DNA from 4 places in the Sporosarcina sp. 179-K 3D1 HS genome. Region 4 is predicted to be linked to each of the others. Evidence: riboswitches for the same ligand, from Rfam matches in the RefSeq annotation. Region 4 holds a riboswitch; each other region holds the start of a gene.
The links. Region 4 has a riboswitch for thiamine pyrophosphate ahead of AB1K83_RS11025 (3-oxoacyl-ACP reductase). Riboswitches for the same ligand answer to the same signal wherever they lie in the genome.

Region 1 (5,815 bases), on a different contig from region 4:
CTGTAGTCGGCGCCATCGGTTTCCATCATCGTCTCTAGCATTGCTTCATTCAATGGAATTCCCGTAAAACCGACCGTTTTGCCTTCTAAATCCTTTGGACTGGCAATGCCGCTGCTCTGTAAAAATGCCACATGATTCAAAGGGGAACGGACAAGCGTGCCCACAGATTTGATTCCGATTCCTTGTTCCGTCTTCGCAATGAGCACATCCGGCTGGTAGGTAATACCGAGCGTCACTTTGCTGGCTGCCGCCAAGTTGATCGGATCTGATGGATTTGCTGGGAATTGAATATCCACTTCAATTCCTTCCTCTTCGAAATAGCCTTTTTCTTGCGCTACATATAAAAAGCTGTGCACCGCGTTCGGATACCAATCCAGCATGATGCTCACCTTTTGATTTTGTTCTTCTTCCGTTTGGCTGCATGCACTTACTATAAGCAGCAGCACGGCACTCGCCAGTAAAACCACTAGTTTCTTCAATTTTGAGACCTCCACTTGAACAATCGTTTTTCAATCAATGCAACACATAAAAATAAAAGGATGCCAATTCCAGTCAACACGAGAATCGGCGCAAACACAGCCGCTCCGTCAAATTGCGTCATCATGCGCCTGCTGAAATAACCGAGTCCCGCTTGTGCTCCGAGCCATTCCCCGATGGCAGCACCGATGACACTCATCGTCACCGCAATCTTCAATCCCGAAAAGAAATGGGGCAGCGCAGCCGGCACGGAATACTTCCAAAAAATATCGCGCGGGGTGGCGCCCATTGTCCGTAGTAATTCCCGGGCATCTTTTTGACCCGCCGATAAGCCGTCGAAAGTGTTCACCGTAATCGGAAAAAACGTAATGAGGACTGTGACGGCCACTTTACTCCAAATTGTATAGCCAAACCACAGAACGAAAATGGGGGCAAGGGCAATGACCGGAATCATCTGCGAAGCGATGAGCAGTGGATAGACCGCTTTTCGCACAGCCGGCTTGGCATGCATCCAAACCGCTACGGCTGTTCCCATACCGATGGATAAGCACAACCCAATGACAATGACCGTAAACGTGACAGGCAAATGCTTGAGGAGCAGCACCTCCTTCAACTCCCACAGCCGGATGACGATTTGCACAGGCGAGGGCAGGATGAAGGTTTTATTCAATAATCGGGCGCCGGCTTCCCAAACACCGAGTAGGATGGCAACGATGGCAACAGAAGAGGGGTTTCTCATATCCTCACCTCGGATTTCAGTGTTTCCAGCAATTGCTCCTTCAGCGCCAAGATGGCGGGTGCATGCAAATCTTTTCGCGTCCGGGGTCTCGGAAGCGGCACTACCATTTCTTCCAATGAAGTGACAGGTGAGTTTTGCACGACGAAAATCCTATCTGACAGGAAGAGTGCTTCTTCCACGTCATGGGTGATGAAAAGGATCGTCGATTTCTGAAGGTCCCATTGCCGGAGCAGCCATTCCTGCATCGACAGGCGAGTAATCGCATCGAGGGCGGAAAACGGCTCATCTAGTAATAGTAGCGGACTTCCGGAGAGAACGGCTCGCAAAAAGGCGACCCGCTGCTTCATGCCGCCTGATAATTCTGCGGGATATTTTTCACCCGTTCCCCCAAGGCCGAACTGATCCAATAAAGGCACAACCCGTTCCCGGGCGGCCCGTTTTTTCATTCCCTTCACTTCAAGCGGAAGGCAAGCATTTTCAATAATGGTACGCCATGGCAACAACAAATCTTGTTGCGGCATATAGCCGACATTTCCGAGAAGCGGCTCGTCTATTTTTCCATTGAAAACGATCCGGCCCGCTGATGGAGATGCCAGCCCTGTCGCGAGTCGGAATAGCGTGCTTTTCCCTGAACCGCTCGCCCCGACAATCGAGATGAATTCCTCTGGATATACTTGAAAGCTCAAGCGATCCAGGATGTTGGTCTGACCATCATAACTGTATGACACACCATCAAACTTGAGCATGGTGGTTTTCGGCTCCTGGCCACATCTGTTTCGAATTCGCCATGTCCCAGAACATGTATTCAAAACGAGTCGTGTTCAAGAAAATTTCCTCCAGCCTTTGCAACTCATGCTCCGGTTTGCCTTCCGCATACTGATCCATCAGTTCGATGCACCAAGACGCCAGTTCACCGAATTCTTCGGAAGCGTACATGCGGATCCAATCTCCGTACAACGGATGATCCGCTGCCCCCGGAATGGCGCTTAGCTCTTTCCCGATCTCCCAATAGCTCCAAGCGCATGGCAGCAGTGCCGCGACGACTTCCGCCACGGTGCCGTTCTGGCAGACATGCAGCATGTAATGGGTGTACGCGAGCACGATTGGCGAAGGCTGTGCCGACTCCAGCTCTTCCTCGGAAATGCCGAATCGTTTGGCATAACTTCTATGCAGTTCCATCTCCGTATTCAGGGTCCCATCCAGTAAAGAAGCGAATCGTCCCATCGTCTGTAAATCAGTCGCCTTCACTGCCCCGATCGCAAACACTTTCGCATAATCTATCAAATATAAATAGTCCTGCACCATATAAAAACGGAACTTATCCGGATCCAACGTGCCGTCTCCGATTCCTCGGACAAACGGATGTGCGTGATTCTGCCTCCATATCGGCAACGTCTTCTCGTGCAAACGGTCTGTGAACTTCATGTCTGATATCCCCTTTCTATTTGCCCAAAATAAAAATCCACCTCTTGAAGAAGAAGTGGATGAAAGACATTCGAAAGCACAACCGGACACAGACCGGCAGAATGTAACTGCTCAACACCTCTTCCTTACGCCGGCATGATCCGGTTCAAGTTATAAGGGTTAAGGCCAATGCCTCTCTCAGCTCTGTGCGAGCACCCCTAGCGGTGAATCTTATGAAGTTGGATTGCCCCATTATAAACATAGATGGATTGGAAGGTCAACTGCGCCTATGGAAATCCTTGGGGTATCAAAGGGAATCTCCGTCACGCAACCAGGTGCCGGTTCATATACATAGGAGGGGAGGAGGCAGAGGAAATGGTTTCATTGACACCGATATTCCTGGACGGCCACGCGTTCACCGCCACGACGGTCCGTCTACCGAAAACCACGTTGCTGACAGTTTCAAACGACGTGGGCTATATTATGTGCGGCGCACTCGACGTGGAACTGCTCAACACCCTGCTGATCGATCGCCAAATCATTGCGGGCCGTGCGGTGGGGGTTAAAACAATCGAACAATTGTTGAAAGCGCCGCTTGAATCGGTCACGATCGAAGCGGAACGGCTTGGGATACGCAAAGGGATGAGCGGGGAAGAGGCATTATTGAAAATGGTGTAGAACGAACAGCTCCTAATGAGACGATTCTCTGTGGAGCTGTTTTTGGGCATTTATTTACTTGATTACCAAATACTCCTACTACAGTTGGATCAATTGCCACGAGAGTTTCCCTGCGCCCTGACAGTTTCGGGAATAGCCCTTACAGTTCGCCTGATTGCCATGAGAGTTACCCCGCGCCACAACAGCTTCTCCCTTGAGCCCGAAAATGCCCCCTCACCACCCTTACCTCAAACACCAAATAATGAAAACGCACATAAACTAAAGCAAAGCAAGGAGGTTAGTCATGGAAAAAGAACAAGCGTCTCCGCGGAAGCCGAAATCAGCCCGGGCGAAATGGCATCTGTTTGAAGTGATCGGAATTTTATTGGTTTTTGCCTCGTTAGTTATCTTGCTCGCCGTTCCGGATTCCCTGTCAACATTTTTCAATACGGTCATCGGTGAAGTGAAACCGATTGTCGTCGATATTTTCCTGACGAGTGAAGTGGGGATCGCCATCATCATCAGTGTCATTTTTGGGCGGTTGTTGGAGCGTCTCGGTTTTACGGACGGGTTGATCCGTCTGTTTGTTCCGGTCATGAAATGGTTCCGTATCAATCCCTCTGTCATCGTGCCAAGTGTTTACAACATTCTCGGTGACATTAACGCAGCCGGAAAAATTGCCGGCCCGATTCTCGTCAAAGCCAAAGCGACGAAGGCGGAGCAGAAAATCGCCATTGCGACGATGGTTCAATCGCCACAATCGTTCGCGACCTTGGTGTTAGGCCTCATTGCCCTATCTGTATTCGGCATCCAAGCATTTCCGCTCATCGTCCTCTCCATTTTTCTACCAATTATAATCGTCCCAATCCTCTTATCCAAAACAATCTATCGAGATACAAAAAAAGTGGAACTCCAAGAACTTCCGCGTTTCACTCCCAAAACCCGATTTCTTCATACCATATTCGCTTCTGCAAAAGAGGGGGCAGAACTGCTTTTCTTACTCATCATCCCAGCGGTAGCGGCGGTCTTTTTCTTCATTGGCGCATTTAAATTCTTCGGCCTCTGGGGTACGATCGAAGCGGCTTTGACATCGGCGCTGACGTTCATGAACATCGAACCCGCGACAGGCATCGTATCCATTTTAGCCGCACCGACCCTGGCAGTCGCACAACTCGCAGATTTGGCTGCCACGGTGGATCCAAAACTGATTGTCGGATCGTTCGTCCTCGCCAATTCCGGCTTGCCATTATCCGTCATTTTCGGCCAAGTGCCGGTCACTTGGGCTGAAATTTCAAGTTTGAATGAAAGGGAAGCGTTGATGGCGGCGATTGTCGGAATGGTGATCCGCCTAGCGACGGCTTGGATTTTAGCCACTTTCCTGACGCCATTCCTGCTGGGTTAGAGGGATGAATCAAACCTACCTCGTCAAAGGGAAAAAGTTCGTGACCGTCACCCCTATCGGAACGGTGAAGGACGGAGCCATGCGCATCAAAGATGGAAAAATCACAGAAATCGGACCTGCCGTGAAGCTGACAGAACAATTTCCGACCGACCGAATACTGGACTACGGAGAGTGTGTCATTACACCTTCCTTGGTCGATTGTCATACCCATTTGCTTGAATTCGCACCGACGATGTTGTATCCGGTTACACCGGAAACCCATTTCCATGCTGGAAGGGCCATCCTGTTCAAGGCATTACGTTCAGGAATCACTGCGCTTGGCGAGCAGATTTGCGGCCACCCGCTCTGTGATTTCTCAGTGGCAGACTACCGGAATGCCGTGTCGGATATTCCAATGGATATTTCATTTGCCACGACAAGCATTTCCATAGGTTTCCCGGAGCTGGCCCACTATAGCGCAATCACTCAAACGAATGCCATCCGCAAAAGCGATCTGATCGATCCGCAATTAATCCAGAGAATCGCAACTGAAAGCGATTTTCCCGGTGAGAATATCTTCATCAATGCGACGCCCGCCAACTTTATACAAGAAGTGGTCCCGCGAGCAGGAGAAATCATTTATACGTTGGAAGAATTAAAGTTGATTACCTCCATTTACCATAAAGTCGGCAAGCGGATCGGTGCCCATGTGGCAGGGGAGGAGGGCATTCGCAAAGCGCTTCGGGCAGGTATAGATGTCCTTCATCATGCGCACGGCATCACGGAGGAGCTGCTCGAGCAAGCGGTCAAACAAAAAGTTCGCATTGTGGCCACCCCTCTCGGAGGCACTCATTTGCCACCTAATTCTCCGCATGAAATCATGCGATTTATAGAGAAAGGGATGCGTGTTTCCATTTCGACAGATGCTTATCTTCCGCCTTACCCAGGGGTTCCGTGGCTTCCATATAACAACCAAACCCCCCGCGGACCGGAAGAATTGATGCGAATTGCGCATCCGGCGATGGTCCTTTTACAATTCCGCCAAATGGATGAAAATGAAATTCTCGCTTTACTCACCTCTCATCCGGCTGAAATACTCGGAAAAGGGGATCGGTTCGGGAAGTTGGCACCTGGAATGGACGCCAATTTTCTGGTGG
Region 2 (5,815 bases), 110 kb from region 4:
AAATTCCGTGCCGTTTCATATGGATTGTGAGACGACGCAATGGCCGAGATCAAGGACACTCCACTGGCACCAGCCTGGATGACCGGTGCGAAATTATCCAGTGTAATACCGCCGATGCCGACAATCGGCAAGTCGGGGTGAATTAAAGTCGTTTTGCGAATCAATTCCGTCCCCGCGACCGGCTTGGCATCCGCTTTCGAGATCGTTGCATAAACGGGACCCATGCCGACGTAATCGGCTCCGGCGGCAATCGCTTTTTCCACCTCATCCAACGTGTGGGTGGAAACGCCCAAGATTTTATGGGGGCCGAGCTGTTCCCGCACCCGTCCCGCTTCCTCATCGTCTTGTCCGACATGGACGCCGTCCGCATCGATAGCCATCGCCAATTCAACGTCATCATTGACGATGAACGGGACGTTGTATTGCTTACAAAGCTGTTGGCAGGCTAATGCAAATTCCCGCTTTTCTTCCCCAGTCAATGCGCCTTCCCCTTTTTCCCGCAATTGAAAACAGGTGACGCCTCCACGGAGAGCCGCTTCTAATACGTCGAGTGGCTTGGCATCCCCGGTATTATTTGATCCCATAATGAAATACAACTTCAACTGCTCTTTAATCGACAAAAACAACACCCTTTCCTGCACTTTCTCCTAGGCGGCGGTAGGCCCAATGATTGGTCGGTCCATGTCCGGCGCCTAGCTTCAATCCATCGCGGATGGCTGCTTGGATGAAATGTTTCGCATCAATCACAGCTTCCCCAGCTGGCTTTCCGCTTGCCATCCGGGCTGTGATGGCAGCTGAAAATGTGCAGCCGGTTCCGTGGGTGTCTTTCGTATTAATCCGTTCTGAGCGGAGAGTGAACCGCTCGCCGTCCGCGGAGAGGAACAGGTCTTCTGCAAATTCTTCATTGTGGCGATGGCCGCCTTTCATGACGACCGAATGGGCCCCGAGCTCCAACAGTTTCTCCGCAGCTTTCAATACGTCGGCGTCCGTTTCGATGGCGATCCCTGTCAGCACTTCCGCTTCCGGTATGTTCGGCGTGATCACCGTGGCAATCGGGAGGAGCTCTTCCTTCAACGCTAGCACAGCTTCCTGCTGCAAGAGGGAGGCGCCTCCCTTTGCGATCATGACGGGGTCGATGACCAATGCAGGTGGTCCATACATCTGCAATGCCTGTGCGACTGCTGTAATGATGTCAGCCGAAAAGAGCATGCCCGTTTTCACCGCACCGACGGTAAAGTCGTCCAAGACCGCTTTCACCTGAGCAATGACACCACCGACTTCAATCGGATAGACGCCATGCACACCGAGCGTGTTCTGCGCCGTGAGGGCGGTCAGTGCGGATGTGCCGAATACATCCAATTCCTGGAATGTCTTCAGGTCGGCTTGGATGCCGGCACCGCCTCCGCTATCCGAACCTGCAATCGTTAACGCTACTGCTGTCATGATGAGACACCTCCTTGTGGAATGAAATTCTCAATTGTATTTTCTAGTGAAGATAAGCCATTTAGGAAATAAACTGCAAAATCCCCCGGGCCGGTAGCCGTCGCTGCCGCTTGTTCCCCGACTTGTTTATAAAAAGTCAATGCGGTGGCGGCCGCCTCCAACCGCTTTTCATTAGCCACTGCTAAGAAAGCACCTACGACCGAGCTTAATAGGCAACCGACACCAGTTACGCGCGTCATGAGTGGGTGTCCTCCTGTAATGGACAAGACGTCCTGTCCGTCCGTGACAATATCGACCTCCCCGGATACTGCAACGAGGCAATGGTGAGTGGCGGCGACTTGTTTTGCCAATTTCACAACGTCAGCTTCACCCTCTCCGGAATCCACGCCTTTGGATTGCCAATCAGCCCCTGCGATGGCTGCAATTTCTCCGGCATTGCAACGGATGAGCGTGACATCGACTTCTTTCAAAATACGCAGTACGGAATCCTTGCGGAACGCAGTCGCTCCAGCTCCGACCGGGTCCAAGATGACCGGCTTTCCGTGCTCATTGGCACTCTTGCCTGCAAGGATCATCGCCTCGACCGTCACCGCCTTCAACGTACCGATATTAAGGACGGTACAAGAGGAGATTGACGCAATTTCTGCCGCCTCTTCGACCGCGTCCGCCATCACAGGGGAAGCGCCCAAAGCAAGCAAGCCATTCGCCTGGAAGTTGGCCACGACAATATTCGTAATGCAGTGAACGAGAGGCTGCTCCTCCCGTAATTTTTGTAAAAGAGGTTCTGTTGAATTTGACATGAGGATCCACTCCTTTGTTGGAAATAAAAAACGCTTCCTGATCGGATCAGGAAGCGGGCGTGTTGAAAAATGGAATAATCAAAACTACCACTCCACTTCCCTCCGCTGGCTTCAACCAGATCAGGTTCCAAGGGTCCGCATATCCATACGCGTCTCAGTCCTTCTACGGGACTCCCCTAGTGGCGATACATGAAATTTGTTTTCACCCCCACTATAACATAGTTTCAAGCGATGGCAAGGAGGGAATTCATAATAAGATGCCTGACCAGGTTTAGTCTCTTTGAAAACAAGCAAACATGGAGGATAAAGGAGGCTTCGCATCTATGCAGCCACTATTTGAGATTAAGACAGTCTTGCACGAGGCGGACCTGATTTCATTCACATGGAATGACGTCGGCGGACTGTATCGTGTGTATAAAGATGGGACACATCTGTACGAAGGGACGGTGGCCGAATTCAGTGATGGGGATTTCACCCATGCAAAACTCTATACGTACACGATCGAACGGCTGGAAAACGGGGAAGTGGTCGATGTCATCGTCCTTCAAACGTCAGCGTTCGCGGAGGAAAAGAATAAGGAGAATCCACTTCAATCCATCGTCATGACAACCATCGTTGCCAAGACGCAAATCGCATTGTCATGGGAGAAGATAAAAGATATTGAAGAATATCATATTTTACGCAACGGAGTTTATGTAGAAACGGTAAGAAGGAATCGTTATATCGACCGGGATATCTCATTAGATGAACCTTCCACCTACTCCATTCATGCGGAGCGTCCATTGGCACAGTCCGAAGAACAGTTGAATGTCAGTAAATCCATCGTATCTCAAGTGTTTGGTAGCTTGAATCCGTTTGCTACAAAAGAGGAAGCCGAAGTGGAACAGTTTTGGATAACGAAGGAAATTGATCCTCCGAGTCAATTGCTGCTGCCTATCCAAGAGAAGGAACCCCGGAACAAGGTGGATCGTTGGAAGTTTCGGTATACGACTTTCTTGGCAGACAAATGGGTGACCAATCCGAATGTCCTTTCTCCGAATCACTATTTCAAAGGAGATGGGAGAGGTTTCAACCCGGAAGGAAAGGGGTTCCGCACAAGGGTCGACGTCGGACTCGCCTATGACTTGGACCGTTCTCCATTGACCTTTACAAAGCAGGTGGGGGAGTCTGTCGCCTATAACTATTTGAAACGTTATCGGGAACGGGCGGCTGCATCGCCCGACGGCATCACGTTGAAACGGTTGGATCACGGTGAAGAGGAATCCGGTTTTCTACTCCAGCATGCGGGCGGCAATCCGTTGACTACGGCTCCGCAAATCGATTATGAAGTGACAGCGGTCATGCGGCGGGATGGCTTATTCGATATTTGGGGCTATCATGACCAAGCACCTCATCATGAAGTGTATTTAGCGCGTGGTGACGGGAAGTGGGAAGACATCCATCTGGCAGAAAGCAAAGGGTTGGCGTGGATGTCCCGGATTGTCGCCTGGCAATATTGGCGCATTTCGAACTTGCAGTGAAACAGACTTTTTGACAGTCAAAATGGGCATTGTTATATTTATCTTGAATTAAAGATAAATAACGAGGTGAAGGAATGATTCATCTTTTCAAAGAAGGAACGAATCCCGCGAGGCCGATCTTGCTTCTGCTGCACGGCACAGGCGGGACGGAACGGGATTTATTGCCATTAGCTGAATGGGTTGATCCGCAAGCGTCGGTGCTCAGTGTCCGAGGCAATGTGTCGGAGAATGGCATGCCCCGTTTCTTTCGGCGTTTGGCGGAAGGCGTGTTTGACGAGGAGGACTTGATTTTCCGGACAGGGGAGTTGCACCGGTTCCTGGACGAAGCGTCCGAAAAATACGGATTTGACCGATCCAATATAGTGGCGATCGGGTATTCGAATGGGGCCAATATCGCGGCGAGTTTATTGTTTCATTATCAAGATAGTTTGAGTGGTGCGATACTCCATCATCCGATGGTTCCACGTCGTGGGGTGGAGTTGCCGGATTTGGCCGGGGTTCGGGCATTCATTGCCGCAGGGAAAAATGATCCGATGTGTCCTCCGGAGGAAGCGGAAGAATTGGCGGGTTTATTGAATGGGGCGGGCGCAGAAACAGTGATCCATTGGGAAATGAACGGCCATTCGCTAACCCGTTCGGAAGTGGAAGCTGCGGCGGAATGGTATGGAAAGACGATGACTGGTGAATAAAGTGAAGACACCATAGACAAGCTAATTTGGAAATCTGAAAGGAGAAGATGGATATGGTTAAAACAGCAATCGTATATTACAGCTCAACGGGAACGAATTACCAGCTCGCCCAGTGGGCAGCGGAGGCAGCGAAGGAAGCCGGTTCGGAGGTTAAGGTGTTGAAAGCTCCAGAGACGGCACCTCAAGCGGCCATCGATTCAAATGAGGCATGGCGGGCGCATGTGGATGCGACGAAAGACGTGCCGGATGTGACGCCGGCGGACTTGGAATGGGCAGACGCCATCATTTTTAGCGTGCCGACGCGATTCGGCAATATGCCAGGGCAAATGAAGAACTTCCTGGATACGACAGGCGGTAGTTGGGCGCAAGGAAAGCTTGCCAATAAAGCCGTGAGCGCTATGTCGTCCGCGCAAAACCCACATGGCGGCCAAGAAGCGACCATCCTTTCTTTGTACACGACCATGTACCATTGGGGAGCGATCGTCGCGGCGCCGGGATACACGGATGCCGTTACATTCGGTGCAGGCGGCAATCCATACGGCACGAGCGTCACGGTGAGCCAAGACGGCAAAATGATTGAAGACGTGGAAGCTGCTGTCAAGCACCAAGCGAAACGCACAGTAAAAGTGGCAGAAGCCTTGAAACATCTGGAAGCATGAGAAAAACCGGCCTGTGGCCGGTTTTTTTGGCGTAAACCTTTCGGCGCGCTCATAATCTCGGGGAACCGCTCATACTTCCTTCTGCGCGCTTATAACTTTGGAGGACTGCTCATAATTCTTCTGGCGCGCCCATAACTTCGGAGAACTTCCCATATTTCTTCTCACGTGCTCATATCTTCAAGGAATCGCTCATAACTCATCCCCTACGCCCATAATTTCAGAAAACCGCTTATAATGCCCTCGCATCGTCCCGATTCCCCACGGGCATTTCCCCATTTCATTCACTCAAGCCTTTCCGCACTTTCTCCGCTCGTGGCCAGATGAAGTAGGAAATGGAAATCGCGAAATCGACGCCCAAGACGAATAGCCATGTTTTCAGCGTTCCGGAAAGTGCGCTCGTTTTGTAAGGGTTCCCGATGAGGAAAATCATCAGCAATAGAAGGGCAGCGCCAATCAAGAAGGCAGCAAGATGCTGGAAGGATCCTTTCAAGGAGTGGCGGGCATGTTCCCATCCGGTTTTTCGTTTCGGTTTATTGCCCTGTTTCTTTACGTAATAGAGGAAACGTTCGTCGGCCCAGCGAATCATACTTTTTCCGAAAGCAATTGAGACACCAAGATAAATAGCGGCCAGTGCATGGATTTGAGTGGCGGCTGCCCCATTGGATAAGTCCATTGCCGTGATAGCCAACAGAATTAGGTCAATC
Region 3 (5,815 bases), on a different contig from region 4:
AACCGTAATATTCCGTTTTTTGATCGCAATCAATGCGGCAACGAGGAATAAAAAAGTGAAACTATTAAAAATGGCGTTCAGTAACGGTAAAATGGTGACATCGAACGCATCAAAGTCTTCAACGCCAGGCATGCCGGACAGCACACCGATGGCACCGATCAATAGGATCGAGACCGTGACGATGAACGGTTTATAATTCCGTTTCTTGAACGGTTTTTCATTTAAGTTGGAATTGATCATCAATTTACACTCCTTCTACTCAGTCCATCCACAAGTTTATCATATCCGGACGAAGGAAAAGATGTATAAATTTCAACTTTTTTCAGAACTCGAACACCTACCGTCGTACGAGACGTCCGCCATTCATAGATAATTGGATAGCTGCTCAACGGCTTGTTCGCCGATTTCCGCCCATTTCGTTTTATCATGAATTTGGCCATCGGGATCGACCGGCTCTTGGAATTGATTGAATGTGGCGGTCAGCAAAGAGCTTTCATCATGGTCTAAACCGACATTGACGACATGCTTAATGAGATAAGGCGTTTGAAAAGCGATCGTGGCCGCATGATCATCGAGTCGGCCTTCCTCTACGGCAAACGGAATCCGCAAATAAATCGTTTCGCCTTCTTCGCGATTCAATACGGAGTCAAAACTACCTTTTTCAAAATCCCAATTGCCACCGAGCTCATAGCCATCCTTACTGAATAATTCCTGGATGTCTCCATAACGTGCCCTTTTGCCTTCTAAACTGGTTTGCAGTTTCAACATATTTCATCCGCTCCTTTCTAAATACTCCTCTTACATTATTCACCATTCGCGGATGAAACATACTTAGGCTTTTTGCGTATTTCCCCACCGGTTGTCGAAAAGCAGGTGGTCCAATGACTCCCGACTTCTCCAGTTCGCCAACTCGAGGATCGGCCTTTCCGGATAATCCTCGGTGTATCCGATGGACAGCAACGCAACGGGATCGATATGGGGCGGGATGTCCAAAATGTCCCGGATATCATTTTTCTTATAAAAACTGACCCATCCCAAGGCCAACCCTTCCGCACATGCAGCTAACCACATATTCTGTATGGCGCAAGCAGTGGAAAGAATATCCGTTTCCGGAATTGAGTTCCTTCCCAACACATGCGAACCACCTCTTGTCGGGTCGCAAGTTACACAAATAGTGAGCGGCGCTTCTTTTAGTCCCTCCACTTTGAGTCCGAGAAATTTTGTTTCTTTTTCCCCTTCATAATGAATGGCCAGTGCACGTCTTTCTTTGTCGGCTGCCCAAGCCAACTTCTCTTTGACCGCCGGATCATCAATCAAAATGAAGTTCCACGGCTGCATGAATCCGACAGAAGGCGCATGGTGCGCCGCATTAAGAATACGGTGGATTTTTTCTTCCGGAACCGGTGTCGGCAAAAAAGTCCGGATATCCCTTCTCTGGTAAATGGCCTTATAAACGGCTTCTCTCTCTTCATTGGAAAACATGGAATTCCCCCTTTTCAACACTCCTCATTATACCAATAAGCGATGCGCAGAGATAATGAATTCAAGCCCACCTGTTTCCTTATATCCTATAATATAAAAAATCTGCCAGCTATTTATGACTGGCAGATTCGAAAATGATTAATAATGTAAGCTTTCCATATGCTTGCATTTAGTGCAAACCCGATGGGCGCTTTCTTCTATATAAATGTGCACACAGTTTTTCTGGACAACTTTCAATTGCTGTTTCAATAAATACAGCTGTTGTTTCCCCTCAGCAATTTCATGGATCAGTCGGTCCGCGTCCATCATGAAACCCCCTCCTCTATAATGGAAATTCAACGATAAATGGAACCGCCCGCTTCTTGGAATTCCTTCGCCTTTTCCTGAAGTCCTTGCTCGATCGCCAATTTTTCTTCCAAACTGTTCTCATCTGCAAATTTCCGGATGTCATGGGAAATCCGCATACTACAGAATTTCGGACCGCACATGGAACAGAAATGAGCGACTTTCGCACCTTCGGCAGGAAGCGTTTCGTCGTGATATTCCATGGCACGCTCCGGATCGAGGCTTAGATTGAATTGGTCTCTCCAGCGGAACTCAAAGCGCGCTTTCGACAAGGCATCATCCCGTTTCTGTGCGTTTGGATGTCCCTTCGCCAGATCTGCAGCGTGAGCCGCTATCTTATAGGCGATGACCCCTTCACGGACATCGTCTTTATTCGGCAAGCCGAGATGTTCTTTCGGTGTGACATAGCACAGCATTGCGGTGCCGAACCAGCCAATCATCGCCGCCCCGATGGCCGAGGTAATGTGGTCGTAGGCAGGTGCAATATCTGTAGTCAGAGGCCCTAATGTATAGAAAGGCGCTTCCTGACAAATTTCCATTTGCTTATCGACGTTTTCTTTAATCAAGTGCATCGGGACATGCCCTGGACCTTCAATAATCACTTGCACATCGTGCTTCCATGCAATTTTCGTCAATTCTCCAAGCGTTTCCAGCTCAGCAAATTGCGCTTCGTCATTCGCATCGGCAATGGAGCCCGGACGCAAGCCGTCCCCCAAGGAGAAGGACACGTCATACGTTTTCATAATTTCGCAAATCTCTTCGAAATGGGTATACAAGAAGCTTTCTTGATGATGAATCATGCACCATTGCGCCATGATCGAACCGCCCCTGGATACGATTCCCGTCATTCGGTTGACCGTCAACGGGATATAGCGCAGCAACACACCTGCGTGGATCGTGAAATAATCGACTCCTTGTTCTGCTTGTTCAATCAAGGTGTCGCGAAACACTTCCCATGACAGGTCTTCCACTTTTCCATTGACCTTCTCCAATGCCTGGTAGATCGGGACCGTACCCACCGGCACCGGTGAATTGCGGATGATCCATTCCCGTGTCGTATGGATGTTTTTTCCCGTGGACAAGTCCATGATCGTGTCGGCACCCCACCGAGTCGCCCATGTCATCTTCTCGACTTCTTCTCCGATCGAGGAAGAAACCGCCGAGTTACCAATATTCGCATTAATTTTTACATGGAAATTCCGGCCGATGATCATCGGTTCTGCCTCAGGATGGTTAATGTTGGACGGGATGATTGCCCGTCCCCGCGCCACTTCACTGCGGACAAACTCCGGGTCCAGCCCTTCCCGAATGGCAATGAACTCCATCTCCGGCGTGATGATCCCTTTTCGGGCGTAGTGCATCTGTGTCACATTTTTTCCTTTTTTCGCACGCAACGGTTTCCGTTTCAGAAGGGGGAACTGTTCATCCTCTTTCACTTTCACAGCTATATAGCCGTTGTCCTCTGGCTTTACTTCACGCCCTTCATATTCCTCAACATCACCACGTTCCAAAATCCAGCTTTTCCGAATTTCCGGTAGCCCTTTTCGGATGTCCACTTCATAGCCCGGTTCGGTATACTTCCCGCTTGTGTCATACACACGGAACGGTTCATTCGGAAATTCACCGTCTTCCGTGATGGTCGGCGATAGCTCAATCTCCCGCATCGGTACCCGGATATCGTCCTGTCTCCCTTGGATATACACCTTTTTGCTCGCCGGAAAACAGGAATGGATGTGAATCGGTGTTTCTTCTGCCGCTTTACTCATTGGTCATCGTCCCCTCATCATTTTTTCGGGTGCACCAATGACTCTTGCCATGAGGGAAAGGCGTGCATGAACGCAAAGAGACCGGATCCAATTTGAATCGGACCCGGTCTCCAAAACATACGTCATGTATGCTTTATTAATAAATCGAAACTTCCCCACGCTGGTACGAGCCAGATCAGGTCCAAAGAGTTAGGAAAACTTCAACGCTTTTCCCTCTCAGTCCGGACTCACCGGACACCCCTAGTTCAACACTATGAAATTGTTCGAACAACTCCAGTTTAGCGAAGAATCGGAAAAAGTCAACAACGACTTTGGAATCAATCCTTGTACGGATCGAACTCGTTGGCTCCCGCCATACAGACGCCTATCGGCTTCAACACATGCCTTATATCAATCGTATCTTCATGAGCATCGAGTACGGTTTGCAGTCTCCGGTAGACAAACGGGCTCTCATCGGTGCCGCCACCACGGAGTTCGACGCCAAACCGTTTCACCGCTTTGTCCATCATGTCCTGGGAAATCTGCCCGCCCGTCCGGGTCCGCTTTTTCCAATTCATCTTTCCGGCCGCTTGCGTCCGGCTCATGATCCGACCCGCTCCGTGGACAGTGCTATAGAAGGCGTTTTTATTTTCTGCATTGTCCTTGCCTTGCACAATGACGGAAATGTCCCCCATGCTGCCTCCGATAAATCCAAGTTGTCCCGGTGCGGAAGGCGTCGCCCCTTTCCGGACCACGATGCGCTCTTTGCCGTCATGGATTTCTTTCCATGCGAAATTATGATGGTTATGCACCTCGAACTCGGAGGCTGCTCCGAGGATGGACAGCACTTCATCCATCACATAGTCGCGACCGGCATACGCATATTTCCCGGCAAGTGTCATCGCCCGGTAATACAAATCACCCAATTCACTATCCAGATCGATCAATGTCGGTGCCTGCTCCATGCTTTCACCAGGTGCCCGGTCCGAAAATGCCCGCCCGTTCGCCAAATTTAGAAAGCCGCTTGCGGTCTTATGGCCAAAGCCGCGGCTGCCGAAATGGTTGGCGACCCATACGTCACCGGTCTCCTCTTCAATGAGGATATCGACGAAATGATTGCCGGCTCCCACGGTCCCGAGCTGGTCGACTGCCAGTTTTTTCAACTTGTCGTGCTCCTGCTGGCCAATTTGGCGGAAGACATTCCAATCCGGGTCATCAAACAGTTCATGGTCGACCCGCTCCTTATTCTTCCGGCCGATGCCAAATGAAATTCGGGAAGCAATCTCGTCCATGATCCGGGGAATGTCGTTTTTAATGTCATCAAAGTGCAGATTAGTTTTCACCGCTTTATTGCCGCAGGCGATGTCATAACCGACGCCGGAGGGCGAGATTTGATTATCATAGACGATCACTCCCCCGACTGGTTGGCTGTATCCATAGTGGCCATCCGCGCACAATACGCCGCCCACCACATTTCCCGCTTCCAAACAATTATCGAATTGGCGCAACGTATTCGTATCGTGTTCGCCAAATACTATTTTCCGCATGAAGTGTTCTCCTCCCTGCCAATCTATCATCTATTATTATTTCATAGGGGGAGGGAGAAATCCAAATTCTCACTTCACAACATTTTTCCCAGCCAATCGGACGATTGCGCTCATAGGTGGAAGGGATTATAATAAGAATACAAGTTTCCTCGGGTCCCAGTAGCTCAGTAGGATAGAGCGACAGCCTCCTAAGCTGTAGGTCGCAGGTTCGATTCCTGCCTGGGACGTATTTATAATTTACATTGTACGACCCGATAATTGACAAAATAAAAGAACGACACCTCGGTAATATACCAAGTAGTCGTTCAAAATTGTCATAATTGCCTATTTGATTAGTGGTTCGTCAGCAAGACACCTCTTAATATCAAACCAACCAATTATTTTAGCACAAAAACATCTTTACTCGTTCGCCGTTTTGAACGTGATCGTTCGATTCATCTCGTCCAACTGGCTGACATAGTATGTTTTACCCGCTTCGATCGGGGTTTGTTCCCTCGTTTCCATATGGTACCGGGTTGTGCTACCGGTGTCTTTGTCCATCCCATAGAGCAGCTTGACCGTTTCAAAAAATACCGATTCTCTGCCCGCTTCCTTCCGGATTTTCAAGTTGGAATCCAGTGTGATATCCAGTTCTTCCGCTTCGAAGGAATAATCCTTTCTCCCCTCTCCATTTTCAACCGTCATTTTAATATTTGT
Region 4 (5,815 bases):
GTCCGCAATCCGCCGCTCGCAATGATCGGCTGTTCATCTATAGATTCGCGAACTGACCGGATACTTTCCACCGTTGGGATGCCCCATTCGCTGAACGCTTCGGCCGCCTCCACCTTGACTGGATCTGCGGAGCGGAATTTCTCCACTTGGCTCCACGACGTCCCGCCTGCTCCCGCCACGTCGATGAAGGCCACGCCTGCATCGCACAGCTTCCGCGCCGTCTCTCCGTCAATTCCCCAACCAACTTCTTTAATTCCGACCGGAACGTCCAACACAGCGCATAGTTGCTCAATTTTCCCAAGCAGGCCGGCGAAATTCGTGTTGCCATTCGGCTGGATAACTTCCTGGATACTGTTTAAATGAAGGACGAGCATATCGGCATCCGTCATCTCGATAATCTTCCGGCATTCGTCATTACCGAATTCATAGTTGAGCTGAACCGCGCCCAAATTAGTGATGATCGGGACATTCGGCGCGTATTTCCTCACTTCGAACGAGGCATGATGCGCATCTTTGTCAAGAAGCGCCCTCGTCGATCCGAGCGCCATCACCCAACCCCGCTCTTCCGCAGCTTCCGCCAAATTCCGGTTAATCGTCTCCGCAAAGGCCGTTCCTCCGGTCATGGAGCTAATGAGGAAGGGGGTTCTACACGCATGACCCAAAAAGGAGGTTTCTATGGAAATGTCGGCAAAATCAATTTCCGGAAGCGCATTGTGAATAAAAGCGAGCGATTCAAAGCCCGTGGAAATGTTCTCTCCCATCACGTTTTCATTCAATGAAATTGTGATATGCTCGGATTTTCGCTGCTGAATTGAATCCGTCAACAGTAGACACCTGCCTTATGTTCAAATGGAATGATCTTTCTGTTACTCACTTTGTATTTCTTCTACCGTTTGCTCTACTTCTGCGCGTGTCATTTTTTCTCGCCCTTCTTTCATGGCGTTTAACGTTTTATGAGCCAAGGCAAGGGGGAGACGGCAGAATAACAAAATGCTTTTCTTATGAAGGGACTTCATATATTCATCCGCTTTTGCCAAGTTTTCTTCCGCGTATTCAAATAGTTCCGCGCGCGTCCAGCCATCGGGCACAAAACTGACCCCACGTTCCCCCAAATCCTCTTCCTCATTACGCAAAATATTGACGGCTTGAAGCCCGCGCCCATAACCAATGGCAAGGTCACGGTCGGTTTTTTCATCGGCATAGTGCGCCCAAAGATCCGAAAGCATGACGCCCACAAGTCCTGCGACGTAATATGTATAGTCATCCAAATCTTCACGTGTACGGATGTTCCAGTTGGCCTTTGACCATTTGGCCATGCCCCATGCCATTTCACGGGCAGCGTCCGCGACAATCGGCCGAACATCCATTGGGCAAGCTTGCAGCCACTCTTCCAAACGAATGGTCACGTCAGGCATGATTGATTTTACCGGCTCCAGAATCCGGAAATACTCTTCGTTATTAAAAGGTCGTTCAAATAATTCGCTGACTTGCTGCAAAATTTCATATTTAACGACATTGTCCAAGTCGGCATGATCTTCAATTTCATCAATTGCACGGAATATCAAGTAAGCAGAGGCAACCGAATATTTTAATTCCTTTTGTAAAAAAGTGATCGGGATGTAAAATGTACGGCTCGTCTCTTTTAGTACACGCATGGCGTCTTTTGGAAATGCAATCTCAGCCATAATAAGCTCCTCTCTCCACCCTTAGTTTTTCCCCTACTAACATGGTAACTCAATTCCTGAAAAAAATATAATAAAACAGAAAGTGGTGAAAAAGGCGACAACCCCACAACCTAGCAACCATTCCGAATTATCCCTAAGTTTCCGATTACACGGGCGACTGTCACCATTAACCCAAGTATGGTACACTAACTCCGAAGACAATAGGAAACAGATCACTGGGGGCGCCATTCGGCTGAGAGGAGACAACTCCGACCCTTAGAACCTGATCCGGGTTAAACCGGCGGAGGGAAGTGGCGGATACGTTTATGTAGATGCAGATCACTTCTCCAGTGGTCTCTTTTTTTATGTAAAAATTGAATGGGGAGATGAATGAAATGGAATTGAAAGATCAAGTCGTTTTGGTAACAGGAGCAGGCCGGGGGTTGGGAGCCGAAATTGCAAAGGCATTCGGGCGGGAAGGTGCAAAAGTGGTCGTCAACTATTTTTCCAGTGAAGACAAGGCAAATGCGGTCGCAGCTGAGATTGGGGATAATGCCCTTCCAATCCAAGCGGACGTGCGCAACGCGGAAGATGTGAAGCAATTATTCCAACAGGCAAAAGAACATTTCGGCCAAGCGATTACAACGATCGTCAACAATGCCCTTGTCAACTTTTCATTCAACGGAGACGATCGGAAGCAGTTGGACACGATTGAGTGGAGCGATTTCGCCGGACAATTCGAAGGCAGTGTCAAGGCGACACTCAATACATGGCAAGCAGGCCGAACGGATATGGTGAAAAATAAATTCGGTCGTATTATCAATATCGGAACCAACCTATTCCAACATCCCGTCGTACCGTACCACGACTACAATACGAGCAAGGCCGCCCTTCTGTCGATGACCCGCAATATGGCGAAAGAGCTCGGCCCAAAAGGCATCAACGTCAACATGGTCTCCGGCGGGTTATTATTGAAAACGGACGCCAGTGCGGCCACACCCGATTTTGTGTTTGACATCATTAAGGAGAACACCCCTCTTGGCGAAGTCACCACACCGGCTGAACTAGCAGACGCGGTCCTCTTCTTCGCCTCCCCTTGGAGCCGTTCCGTCACGGGACAGAATTTGATCGTCGATGGCGGCTTGGTGATGAACTGATCCTCTATTATTATGGGTAATTGATGAATTTCACCAAATGGTAACCACCCTGCTTACTTGCCAGTTAGCGGAGGGTGGTTACCCTTTTGTCTTGGTATACAAAGCAAATTTTGCGATAATAGCCGTTGTCCTTTCCTAGCTGACAGCAGGCTCCATAACGTTTCACTTAAACTTCTAAACGCTCCAAACCCAACTTCTCAACGTTTACACCCACCCTCGTAACGTCCACCTTGTATTCCCCATTAAGTTTTGCCTCCAACATTGCGTATCAAAAGTTGCTTTCGTTAGATACTTATGACTGAAATGATTTTAGTTGTAAGGGAGGATTACTATGGAGGCGACAACTTACAAAGGTAACAATAAAATGATCACGGGCATTGTCTTTGGGGTCCTTACATTTTGGCTTTTTGCACAAGCTATGGTGAACGTAGTTCCAGCAGTGCAATCCGATTTGGGTATTTCGCTAGGAACTTTGAACATCGCCATCAGTTTAACCGCGTTATTCTCGGGTATTTTTATTGTGGCAGCGGGCGGCCTTGCGGATCAAGTCGGGCGTAAAAAAATAACATATGTTGGATTGATTTTAAGTATCATCGGCTCTTTATGTTTAGTTTTTACGAACGGTGCGTTTCTACTCATCGTCGGTCGGATTATTCAAGGTCTTTCGGCAGCGTGTATTATGCCGTCAACCATCGCTTTAATGAAAGCCTATTTCGAGGGGGCAGAACGGCAACGTGCCCTTAGTTATTGGTCCATTGGTTCTTGGGGCGGTTCCGGTGTCTGTTCATTCGCGGGTGGTGCCATAGCAACCTATTTAGGGTGGAGATGGATTTTCATCTTCTCCATTGTTTTTGCGCTACTTGCTCTCTGGTTGATGAAAGATGTACCTGAAAGTAAAGGTGAGAAATCGAGAAACAAGTTTGATATCAGCGGCTTGATTGTTTTTATTATTACAATGGTTGCATTAAATATCTTCATCACACAGGGCGCTGACCTAGGTTGGACGAGTGCACTCACATTAACGCTACTGGTCGTAGCAATCATCGGGATTATCATCTTCATCAAAATCGAAAAAGGAAAAGCTGGCGCACTGATCGAATTTGGGTTATTCAAAAATAAGGCGTATACAGGAGCTACCATTTCAAATTTCCTGCTAAATGCGGTTGCTGGAACGCTTGTGGTGGCAAATACGTATGTCCAAGTCGGGAGAGGCTTCACTTCTTTTCAAGCAGGAATCTTATCGCTCGGCTATTTAGTTGCGGTTCTTGGGATGATTCGCGTAGGTGAGAAAATACTGCAAAGAGTGGGAGCAAAAAAACCGATGGTATGGGGGACGATTTTAACCGTAATTGGTGTAGGGGTCATGGGACTCACGTTCTTACCCGGAATCACTTATACGATTATCGTATTTATCGGTTTTGCTTTATTCGGCATCGGCTTGGGAATGTATGCGACACCTTCTACGGATACGGCTGTTGCGAATGCGCCCGATGATAAAATTGGTGCAGCATCCGGAATATATAAGATGGCGAGCTCGCTGGGCGGTGCATTCGGTGTAGCTATTTCCGCGACAGTCTACGCTTCCATATCCGCGGTGAGCAATGTCTCGTTGGCTGCATCCGCGGGGATTGCTGCAAACGTTATTTTCGCCGTCGTTGCATTACTCTCTATCATCATTCTTATTCCAAATAACACAGGACTAAAAGAAAATATCGTGGACGAAAGGGCGATGAAAGGATGAAGAACCAACTCATGAAAATGCTTGACGAGCGAAAAGAAGAAATGATTCAAATCCGCCGTCATTTGCATGAAAATCCGGAGTTATCCTTTAAAGAGGAAAAGACAGCGCAATATATTATCGATTTTTACAAAGGGAAAGACGTTGACATTCAAACGAATGTTGGAAATGGATATGGTATCATCGTGACTATCAAAGGCGGGAAACCTGGTAAAACGATTGGTCTGCGTGCGGATTTTGACGCATTGCCCATCCATGAGGAAGCCGATGTACCCTTCAAATCGAAAAATGAAGGAGTGATGCATGCTTGCGGGCATGATGGGCATACAGCCTATTTACTCATTCTTGCGGATTGCTTGATTCAATTAAAAGCAGAGTTATCAGGGACCTATAAAATCATCCATCAGCATGCGGAGGAAGTACCGCCCGGTGGAGCAAAAAGTATTGTTGAATCCGGCCTCCTGGATGACTTGGATGCGGTATACGGGATTCATCTATTCCCAACGAATCCGGCCGGCGACGTCGGTTACCGCAGCGGCTATGCAATGGCAGGCCGCACCTACTTCAAATTGACGATACAAGGTGTCGGCGGTCATGGATCATCCCCTCATTTAGCGAATGATGCCATCGTAGCGGGTGCATATTTCGTAACGGCCGTTCAAACCGTAATCAGTCGTCGATTGAACCCATTTGACATGGGAGTGATCACCATCGGATCATTCGACGGCAAAGGTCAATTTAACGTTATCAAAGACAGCATCGAGATTGAAGGCGATGTTCGATATATGACTGCCGAGACGCAGGAATTGATTGATAAGGAAGTCCATCGGATTGTAAAGGGCATTGAAGCGGAATTCGGGGTGACATGTGAACTGGAGTATGTTCCGGATTATCCGCCGCTTTACAACGATCCTGAGATTACAGCCGGTGTAGTTAAAGCCGTCGAAAATTCAAAGGAACCGGAAATTAAGAAAATCGTCGAATTTCAACCATTCTCCGGCTCAGAAGACTTTGCCTACTACGCAGCAAAATTCCCAGCTTGCTTTTTCTATATTGGCAGCAAACCGAAAGGCGTGGAAAAGGCCTATTTCAACCATCATCCAAAATGGGATATTGACGAAGATGCCCTACTCGTTGCGGCAAAAGCAGTGGCCGAAGTTGTTTGTAGTATCGGGGAATAGAAGAGGTGCCAGGTACTCTAATTTTTGTACCTGGCATCATAACCCCATCCTCCTACACAGGTGCACTAACCTTTG

Region 1: another riboswitch for thiamine pyrophosphate. It lies ahead of tenA (thiaminase II); the one in region 4 lies ahead of AB1K83_RS11025 (3-oxoacyl-ACP reductase).
Region 2: another riboswitch for thiamine pyrophosphate. It lies ahead of thiM (hydroxyethylthiazole kinase); the one in region 4 lies ahead of AB1K83_RS11025 (3-oxoacyl-ACP reductase).
Region 3: another riboswitch for thiamine pyrophosphate. It lies ahead of thiC (phosphomethylpyrimidine synthase ThiC); the one in region 4 lies ahead of AB1K83_RS11025 (3-oxoacyl-ACP reductase).

Annotation. Positions count from the first base shown of each region.
Region 1 covers NZ_JBFEGI010000001.1:70,301-76,115, reverse strand. The annotation lists gene AB1K83_RS00375 (ABC transporter substrate-binding protein) at 1-479, opposite strand, end outside; gene AB1K83_RS00370 (ABC transporter permease) at 476-1,216, opposite strand; gene AB1K83_RS00365 (ABC transporter ATP-binding protein) at 1,213-1,962, opposite strand; gene tenA (thiaminase II) at 1,949-2,641, opposite strand; TPP riboswitch at 2,747-2,850, opposite strand; gene AB1K83_RS00355 (YunC family protein) at 2,996-3,298, shown strand; gene AB1K83_RS00350 (hypothetical protein) at 3,582-4,679, shown strand; gene AB1K83_RS00345 (amidohydrolase family protein) at 4,684-5,815, shown strand, end outside.
Region 2 covers NZ_JBFEGI010000007.1:4,428-10,242, forward strand. The annotation lists gene thiE (thiamine phosphate synthase) at 1-620, opposite strand, end outside; gene thiD (bifunctional hydroxymethylpyrimidine kinase/phosphomethylpyrimidine kinase) at 610-1,443, opposite strand; gene thiM (hydroxyethylthiazole kinase) at 1,440-2,243, opposite strand; TPP riboswitch at 2,324-2,431, opposite strand; gene AB1K83_RS10440 (DUF3238 domain-containing protein) at 2,567-3,763, shown strand; gene AB1K83_RS10445 (alpha/beta hydrolase) at 3,838-4,452, shown strand; gene wrbA (NAD(P)H:quinone oxidoreductase) at 4,500-5,111, shown strand; gene AB1K83_RS10455 (hypothetical protein) at 5,389-5,815, opposite strand, start outside.
Region 3 covers NZ_JBFEGI010000001.1:61,290-67,104, forward strand. The annotation lists gene AB1K83_RS00280 (DUF420 domain-containing protein) at 1-240, opposite strand, end outside; gene AB1K83_RS00285 (YugN family protein) at 364-768, opposite strand; gene bluB (5,6-dimethylbenzimidazole synthase) at 832-1,482, opposite strand; gene AB1K83_RS00295 (hypothetical protein) at 1,621-1,791, opposite strand; gene thiC (phosphomethylpyrimidine synthase ThiC) at 1,818-3,593, opposite strand; TPP riboswitch at 3,729-3,845, opposite strand; gene AB1K83_RS00305 (RtcB family protein) at 3,911-5,119, opposite strand; tRNA gene AB1K83_RS00310 (tRNA-Arg) at 5,273-5,346, shown strand; gene AB1K83_RS00315 (hypothetical protein) at 5,519-5,815, opposite strand, start outside.
Region 4 covers NZ_JBFEGI010000007.1:110,193-116,007, reverse strand. The annotation lists gene fni (type 2 isopentenyl-diphosphate Delta-isomerase) at 1-824, opposite strand, end outside; gene AB1K83_RS11030 (squalene/phytoene synthase family protein) at 867-1,685, opposite strand; TPP riboswitch at 1,893-1,991, shown strand; gene AB1K83_RS11025 (3-oxoacyl-ACP reductase) at 2,060-2,821, shown strand; gene AB1K83_RS11020 (MFS transporter) at 3,153-4,562, shown strand; gene AB1K83_RS11015 (amidohydrolase) at 4,559-5,740, shown strand.